Regions from separate parts of the Lelliottia sp. genome, predicted to be linked through region 1. Evidence: predicted binding sites of a transcription regulator. Region 1 holds the regulator's gene; each other region holds the start of a gene.
The links. The regulator PurR, encoded in region 1, represses purine synthesis genes. The targets are predictions, from matches to a motif close to CANGCAAACGTTTGCNTG.
Positions count from the first base shown of each region.

Region 2: the regulator PurR is predicted to act here: its motif matches at 1,201-1,218, upstream of gcvT (glycine cleavage system aminomethyltransferase GcvT).
Region 3: the regulator PurR is predicted to act here: its motif matches at 941-958, upstream of ACKI5T_RS04075 (nucleoside-specific channel-forming protein Tsx).
Region 4: the regulator PurR is predicted to act here: its motif matches at 1,289-1,306, upstream of serA (phosphoglycerate dehydrogenase).

Region 1 is NZ_JAZQNX010000001.1:175,234-177,440, reverse strand. Features, by position in the region: gene punR (DNA-binding transcriptional activator PunR) at 1-250, shown strand, start outside; gene purR (HTH-type transcriptional repressor PurR) at 269-1,294, opposite strand; gene ACKI5T_RS00930 (YnhF family membrane protein) at 1,591-1,680, shown strand; gene ACKI5T_RS00925 (MFS transporter) at 1,845-2,207, shown strand, end outside.
Region 2 is NZ_JAZQNX010000039.1:157,713-159,919, reverse strand. Features, by position in the region: gene ubiI (FAD-dependent 2-octaprenylphenol hydroxylase) at 1-879, shown strand, start outside; gene gcvT (glycine cleavage system aminomethyltransferase GcvT) at 1,306-2,207, shown strand, end outside.
Region 3 is NZ_JAZQNX010000005.1:333,572-335,778, forward strand. Features, by position in the region: gene nrdR (transcriptional regulator NrdR) at 1-130, opposite strand, end outside; gene ACKI5T_RS04070 (DUF3251 domain-containing protein) at 286-825, shown strand; gene ACKI5T_RS04075 (nucleoside-specific channel-forming protein Tsx) at 1,097-1,981, shown strand; gene secF (protein translocase subunit SecF) at 2,182-2,207, opposite strand, start outside.
Region 4 is NZ_JAZQNX010000039.1:164,799-167,005, forward strand. Features, by position in the region: gene serA (phosphoglycerate dehydrogenase) at 1-1,205, opposite strand, end outside; gene rpiA (ribose-5-phosphate isomerase RpiA) at 1,469-2,128, opposite strand.

The sequences.
Region 1 (2,207 bases):
GCCAGACTGGGAATCATCGGCAACCTGTTTGTCGGCTGGGCTGTGTGTGGGGATGGTGCCCGTACATTTCGCGCGTCCACGGATTGATCGCGGAGAATGGGTGGCGCTTGAGCTTGAAAATCCGTTCCCGGATGCGGCCTGCTGCCTGACATGGCAGCAAAACGATATGTCTCCTGCGCTGGCCTGGCTGCTGGATTATTTGGGGGATAGCGAAACGTTGAACAGAGAGTGGTTACGGGAGCCGGAATAACCGGCCCCGTAGAAACGATTAACGACGGTAATCGCGGAACGGACCGTCAGCGACGGAGCGACGTTCAATCAGGCGCGGATGGACTTCAATTGATTGAGACTCTTCACGTTTGCTGACGATACGATCCATCAGCATGTTGAATGCCGTTTCACCCAAAGAGTCTTTCGGCTGGTGAATCGTCGTCAGCGCGGGAGTAAAGTAGCGAGCGTTGCGCACGTTATCATACCCGATCACGGAAATATCCTGCGGGACGCGCAAACCAAGCTCATCGGCGGCGCAAAGCGCGCCCATTGCCATAATATCACCGCCACAGAATACGGCAGTCGGACGATGCGGCTGCGAAACGATCTGCTGCATTGCGCGGTAGCCTGATTCCGGTTCAAAGTCACCCTGGACAATCCAGTTTTCCGGAACGGTAATCAGCGCTTCTTCCATGGCTTTCATAAAGCCCGCCAGGCGGCCTGCACCGGTATTACGCTCCAGCGGACCGGGGATGACACCAATCTCGCGATGACCGCGTTCAATCAGGTAACGGCCAGCCATGTACCCGCCTTCAAAGGCGTTATCGTTGACGGAATCGGTAAAATCAGCGCGCGTATCGCCCCAATCCATCACCACCATCGGGATATGACGGTACTCTTCCAGCATCGACAGCACGGATTCAGGGTATTCAGAACACATGACCAACAGGCCATCGACGCGCTTTTGCGCCAACATCGACAGGTAAGCGCGCTGTTTTTCCTGGCTGTTCCAGGCATTTCCCAGAATCAGGGTATAGCCTTTCTGGAAGCAGTTTTTTTCTACTGCCTCGATAATTTCGGCGAAATAGGCGGCTTCGCTGCTGGTCGCCAGCAGACCAATCGACTTGGTGTGATTTACTTTCAAGCTGCGAGCCACGGCGCTAGGGGAGTAGTGCAATTCTTTGATTGCGGCCCAAACGGCGTTGCGCGTCTCTTCCGCCACGAAACGGGTTTTGTTAATTACATGTGATACGGTTGTAGTGGAAACGTTTGCGCGTTTCGCTACATCTTTAATTGTTGCCATTAGCTGTCACTCCAGACCATATCCTAAGCTCCTGATAAATTGAGAGGTAAACGTTTGCCTTCTCTCACCCTAATCTCGCAAATTGAATTGCGATACGCCGGGAAAACGACACAGGACGTCAGGAGGGGGTCAGTGGCCGGTACGCTTATAAATTTAGCGTGGAATTTTGTCCTATCTTGATGAAAAGGGGAAGCGCAAAAACGGTTATGAGCCTAAATCGAGGAAGATTTTTGAGCGAAACTGTGTAAAAATGAGCAAGCTCACTTTTCATGTGGGGATTAAAAGGAGAAAAATTGATGAATACCGATCTTAAGTTTTCGTTAACGACCACGATTATCGTGCTGGGTTTGATTGTTGCGGCAAGTTTTACGGCTATTCTGCACTGATTCAGGCGGGGGAGAGCCTTCTCCCTCGTTTTCTTCCTTCGATTGTTACTCTCCCGACAATAATCTTTTGCCAATTTGTTAACTTCTCATTTTTTGTGATTGCTGTCATGCTTTCGACATGTTTTTTCTGTGTCGCGTAATGACACGGTTTCCGGAGTTAATGAATGAAAATCAATTTTCCACTGCTGGCCCTCGCGATTGGCGCATTTGGGATTGGCACCACCGAGTTCTCCCCAATGGGGCTGCTACCGGTTATTGCTAAAGGGATGGATGTTTCTATTCCTGCGGCGGGAATGCTGATCAGTGCTTATGCCATTGGCGTGATGATCGGTGCGCCTTTGATGACGTTACTGCTTTCGCATCGCGCGCGTCGAAATGCGCTTATTTTCCTGATGGCCATTTTCACATTGGGGAATGTGCTTTCGGCACTCTCTCCGGACTACACCACCCTCCTGTTGTCGCGCATTTTGACCAGCCTCAATCATGGCGCATTCTTTGGCCTGGGGTCGGTGGTGGCCGCGAGCGTA
Region 2 (2,207 bases), on a different contig from region 1:
GAAAATGCGGTGGTTCATCACGCGCTGTGGCAAAAAGCACAGCAAAGCTCAGATGTGACGCTGATAGCGCCCGCGCAGGTGCAGCAGGTGGCCTGGGGCGAGAACGAAGCTTTCATTACGTTGCAGAGCGGCGAGATGTTAACGGCGCGTCTGGTTGTTGGCGCTGATGGTGCGAACTCCTGGCTGCGAAATAAAGCGGATATCCCACTGACGTTTTGGGATTACCGTCATCACGCGATGGTCGCGACGATCCGTACCACCGAGCCGCACGGTGGCGTAGCACGTCAGATTTTCCACAATAACGGCATTCTGGCGTTTCTGCCGCTGAGCGATCCGCATTTGTGTTCCATTGTCTGGTCATTGATCCCGGAAAAAGCCCAGCAGATGCAGGACGTGACGCCGGAAGAATTTAATCAGGCGCTGTGCATGGCGTTTGATAACCGCCTGGGTCTGTGTGCGCTTGAAAGCGAGCGTCAGTTGTTCCCACTGACAGGCCGTTACGCGCGCCAGTTTGCCGCGCACCGTCTGGCGCTGGTGGGCGATGCCGCGCACACCATCCATCCCTTAGCGGGACAGGGCGTTAATCTGGGCTTTATGGATGCCGCTGAGCTCATCGAAGAGCTGCGTCGTTTGCATCGTGAAGGGAAAGACATTGGTCAGCACCTTTATCTGCGCCGCTATGAACGCAGCCGCAAGCACAGTGCCGCGATGATGCTGGCCGGTATGCAGGGATTCCGCGAGTTGTTTGCGGGCGATAACCCGGCCAAAAAACTGCTCCGCGATCTGGGTCTGAAAATGGCCGATACCCTTCCAGGTGTAAAACCCCAGCTGCTTCGTCAGGCGATGGGTTTGAACGATCTGCCAGACTGGCTGCGCTAAGTTAGACCCCCATCACACTTTCGTTTCCCGGCTTCTGTGCCGGGAGATTTCTCTCATTTGAAATATTCTAATTTCACCCTCTAATTCGCATTAGATTATCTAATCTCGCGTTTTTTTCATGATGGAAAATCGGCATCTTTTACCACATTAAATATCACCATAAGCTAACTAACCTGGAATTAACATTGCGTTTGCTCGGAGGTAATTGTATTTAACCAGTGAATCATTCTGTTGGGTTTTTGCTGGTTTTTAGTCATAAGCTAATGTGATGACCCGTTTTGCCTTATGGTTAATCCCCAGTTTCAGTGGTAAGTTCAGGTAAAAGAGAACGTTTGCGTCGGCGTCCAGGCGTGATGCCAACGCCGGGTTTCGTGATGGATTTTTAGACGAAACACAAGATAGCCCTGCTTATTCAACGAGGACAAGATGGCTCAACAAACTCCTTTATACGAACAACACACGTTATGCGGTGCACGCATGGTGGATTTCCATGGCTGGATGATGCCGCTGCATTACGGCTCACAAATCGATGAGCACCATGCCGTGCGCACCGATGCCGGTATGTTTGATGTGTCGCACATGACCATTGTCGATCTGCGCGGGAGCCGCACCCGGGAGTTTTTGCGTTATCTTCTGGCAAACGACGTCGCTAAGCTCAAGACTCCAGGCAAGGCGTTATACTCCGGCATGCTCAATGCCTCCGGCGGCGTCATTGACGACCTGATTGTTTATTACTTCACTGACGATTTCTTCCGCCTCGTTGTTAACTCCGCCACCCGCGAAAAAGACCTCTCCTGGATTTCCCAACACGCTGAAAAGTACGCCGTCGAGGTTACCGTTCGTGACGATCTGTCGCTGATCGCCGTTCAGGGGCCTAACGCGCAGGCGAAAGCCGCCACATTATTCACCGATGAACAGCGCCACGCGACTGAAGGCATGAAGCCGTTCTTCGGTGTGCAGGCGGGCGATTTGTTTATCGCCACCACCGGTTACACCGGTGAAGCGGGTTACGAAATTGCAATGCCAAACGAGAAAGCCGCCGAATTCTGGCACGCACTGGTGGAAGCTGGTGTCAAACCTGCGGGTCTGGGCGCACGCGATACGCTGCGTCTGGAAGCAGGCATGAATTTGTACAGCCAGGAAATGGACGAAACCGTCTCTCCGTTGGCCGCCAACATGGGCTGGACCATCGCGTGGGAACCCGCCGATCGTGAATTTATTGGCCGCGAAGCGCTTGAGATGCAGCGCGAGAAAGGCACCGATCAACTTGTTGGCCTGGTGATGACCGAAAAAGGCGTGCTGCGTAACGAGCTGCCTGTGCGATTCAC
Region 3 (2,207 bases), on a different contig from region 1:
CCACTTCAAAAGTCGTAAAACGTTCGTTGCAGACCAGGCACTGCCGACGACGGCGTACAGAGGAGCCTTCCCCTACGAGACGAGAGTCGATTACTTTGGTATCCACGGCGGAACAGAATGGGCAATGCATACGGTGTCCTGACTATCTGGTTAACTGAACTCTATTTTAACCCGAACTGGGCTGACAACAAAGGAAGAGCGCTTTTTGAGATAAAGGATCTATACCAGACGGCATCTTACTGACTACCATTACGATAATCCGTTATTTTTATGGAAATAAACGCAATGACAAGACGTTACCTAAGAATACTTGCGCTGGGAAGTCTCTTCACGCTAAGCGCCTGCGCACAGCAAAGCGAAGTCCGTCAAATGAAGCAAAGCGTCAGTACGCTTAACAGCGCAATGACGAAACTGAACCAGGAAACGGTAAAGATCACCCAGCAAAATGCGCTGAATGCCAAATCCAGCAGCGGTGTTTATCTGTTACCCGGTGCTAACACGCCAGCGCGTCTGCAAAGCCAGGTCGGTACGCTGAAAATGTCTCTGGTAAATATTGCGCCAAATGCGGAGGGGACAAGCGCTACCTTGCGTATTCAGGGCGAATCTAACGATCCGCTGCCTGCGTTTAGCGGCACCGTAGAATGGGGGCAAATTCAGGGAACCACCGAAAGCTTCCAGGAAGTGAACGTGAAAAACCAGCTCATTAACGCCCCAGCAAGCGTGCTGGCGCCGAGCGACGTGGATATCCCGCTGCAATTGAGCGGCATTACGCCCGATCAATTAGGTTTCATCCGCATCCATGATATCCAGCCTGTCGTTCAGTAATCCTTTTTAGCGAAACGCGTGTCACGCGTTTCGCTCCCCTTCCTTCCCTTCCGCAAAGATTGGCAACTTATCGGTTTGCCATTACAATCCCCGCCGTTTAAAGTACGCAAACGTGAACGCAATCGATTACGTGAATGAGAGATATGTGAAACAACACATATTTTTGTGAGCAAGGATTCCTATAATAGGCTCCGCAGAAACACGAAATATTTTGAAACGCAAATCGCGCATTTTTCACTCCCGGAAGGGAATTTCAATCAGTGGCATGATTATGAAAAAAACATTATTAGCAGCCGGTGCAGCGCTGGCACTTTCCTCTTCTTTCGCTGTTAACGCAGCAGAGAACGCAAAACCTGAGTATGTTTCCGACTGGTGGCATCAGAGCGTTAACGTAGTGGGTAGCTACCACACCCGTTTTGGGCCGCAAATCCGTAACGATACCTATCTGGAATATGAAGCTTTCGCTAAGAAAGACTGGTTTGATTTCTATGGTTACATGGATGCGCCAGTATTCTTCGGTGGTAACACCGAAGCGAAAGGTATCTGGAACCATGGTTCTCCACTGTTCATGGAAATCGAACCGCGCTTCTCTATCGACAAGCTGACAGGCGCAGATCTGAGCTTCGGTCCATTTAAAGAGTGGTATATCGCGAACAACTATATTTACGATATGGGTCGCAACGCTTCCGGTCGCCAGAGCACCTGGTACATGGGTCTGGGTACTGACATCGACACCGGTCTGCCGATGAGCCTGTCAATGAACGTATATGCGAAATACCAGTGGCAGAACTACGGCGCAGCAAACGAGAACGAGTGGGATGGCTACCGTTTCAAAGTGAAATACTTTGTGCCTATCACCCAGCTGTGGGGCGGTAACCTGAGCTACATCGGTTTCACCAACTTCGATTGGGGTTCCGATCTGGGCGACAACGACTTCCGCGATCTGAACGGTAAAAAAGCACGTACTAACGACTCTATCGCATCCAGCCACATTCTGGCCCTGAACTACGATCACTGGCATTACTCAGTGGTTGCGCGTTACTGGCACAACGGCGGCCAGTGGAACGACGATGCGAGCCTGAACTTCGGTAACGGTGATTTCAGCGTCCGTTCTACCGGTTGGGGTGGTTACCTGGTTGTAGGTTACAACTTCTAATCCCGGTAGCGCTTGAGTGCGCTTCGCTTAATCGGCCTCGCGCCTCGAAGATAAAAAAGCCAGCTATGCTGGCTTTTTTATTTGTCGAATCCAACTCCACCATTATGATTGAGTGAAGGAGATCGGCTAACAGTCTGAATACCGTACATAAAAAATCCCGGCCTTACGACCGGGATTTCATTGTCAGAATGCTGTTGCCGTTACGGCAGGATAGACGGCTGATCCG
Region 4 (2,207 bases), on a different contig from region 1:
CCTGGAATAGCCTTCATGCTCAACAGCGCTTTCTCAGCAACATCGTCATCCGCTTCAATATCGATAACCACGTAGCCCATCTGCGCGTTGGTTTGCAGATACTGCGCGGCAATGTTGACGCCCTGCTCGGCAAAAATCTGGTTAATTGCTGTCAGCACGCCTGGGCGATTCTCGTGGATGTGCAGCAAACGACGACCGCCGTGCAGCGGGAGAGACACTTCCGGGAAGTTCACCGCAGAGAGCGTGGAACCGTTATCGGAATATTTGCTCAGCTTACCCGCCACTTCCAGGCCGATATTTTCCTGGGCTTCCTGCGTCGAGCCACCGATGTGCGGCGTCAGGATCACGTTGTCGAATTCTAACAGCGGAGTGGTAAACGGATCGCTGTTGGTTGCCGGCTCCGTTGGGAAGACGTCGATTGCCGCGCCCGCCAGATGCTTACGTCTAAGCGCGTCACACAGCGCTGGAATATCCACTACCGTGCCACGTGCGGCATTAATCAGCAGCGAGCCCGGCTTCATCAGTGCGATCTCTTCTGCGCCCATCATATTCTTGGTAGAGGCGTTTTCCGGCACATGCAGACTCACCACATCGCTCATATTCAGCAAGTCGGAAAGATGCTGCACCTGAGTGGCGTTGCCCAGCGGCAGTTTGTTTTCGATATCGTAGAAGAACACATTCATACCCAGGGATTCGGCAAGAATACCGAGCTGCGTACCGATGTGACCGTAACCAATAATCCCGAGCTTTTTGCCACGCGCTTCATAAGAGCCTGACGCCAGTTTGTTCCAGATGCCGCGGTGCGCTTTGGCGTTCGCTTCCGGAATACCGCGCAGGAGCAACAGCAGCTCACCGATCACTAATTCCGCGACCGAACGGGTGTTGGAGAACGGCGCGTTAAAGACTGGAACACCGCGTCGCGCTGCGGCATTCAAATCGACCTGATTGGTACCAATACAGAAACAACCGATGGCCACCAGCTTTTCAGCACACGCAATAACGTCTTCAGTCAGATGCGTACGGGATCGCAGGCCAATGAAGTGGGCATCACGGATGGATTCTTTCAGCTGCTCTGTATCCAGCGCACCTTTATGGAATTCGATGTTGGTGTAACCTGCTGCGCGAAGATTATCGAGTGCTTTCTGATGCACGCCTTCGACGAGCAGAAACTTAATCTTGTCTTTTTCCAGTGATACCTTTGCCATTTACCCGACCCTGTTTGTCTGAACTGTTGTTGTGCTGGATTTAAATCCGCTACCGCCAACATATCAAAAAAAACTATTGCAGCAATATGAACGTTTGCGTGGGCACTCTGAAGAAAAGTCATCCAGGGCAAAATGACAGCATAAAATGCTGCGGTAAATTTGAAAGGCGGAAGGATCGTCAGGAGAGGTCAAAAAACGTGATACAAGTCACCGAATTTGGCTTTTGAAAAATATTTAACGGGGAGAGGACTCCCCGCGTCAGATCATTTTACGATGGTTTTCACGCCGTCAGCGGTGCCAATCAGCGCCACATCCGCGCCCCGATTGGCGAATAGCCCTACAGTCACTACGCCCGGAATCGCATTGATGGCGTTTTCCATCGCCACGGCGTCCAGAATTTCCAGATTGTAAACGTCCAGAATCACGTTACCGTTATCAGTGACCACACCCTGACGATATTCCGGGCGACCACCCAGCTTCACCAGTTGACGAGCAACCGCGCTGCGCGCCATCGGAATGACTTCGACCGGCAGAGGAAAGGTTCCCAGAATATCGACCTGCTTGGAGGCATCGGCGATACAAATGAATTTATCAGCAACGGAAGCGATGATTTTCTCACGCGTCAGCGCCGCGCCACCGCCTTTGATCATCTGCATATGGCCGTTGATTTCGTCGGCACCATCCACGTAAATGCCCAGACGATCCACTTCGTTCAAATCGAACACGGTAATGCCCAGACTTTTCAGTTTTTCCGTGGAGGCATCAGAGCTGGAAACTGCACCCTCGATCTGCCCTTTCATCGTGCCAAGCGCATCAATAAAGTGTGCTGCGGTCGATCCAGTACCCACACCGACAATCGTGCCTGGTTGTACGTACTGGAGTGCGGCCCATCCTACTGCTTTTTTCAGTTCATCCTGCGTCATGATCGTTTGCCTGTGGTGTGAAAACTCAGGGCGCATTATAGAACATGGACACCCTGAATGTCCCTGTGACCAGTGTCAC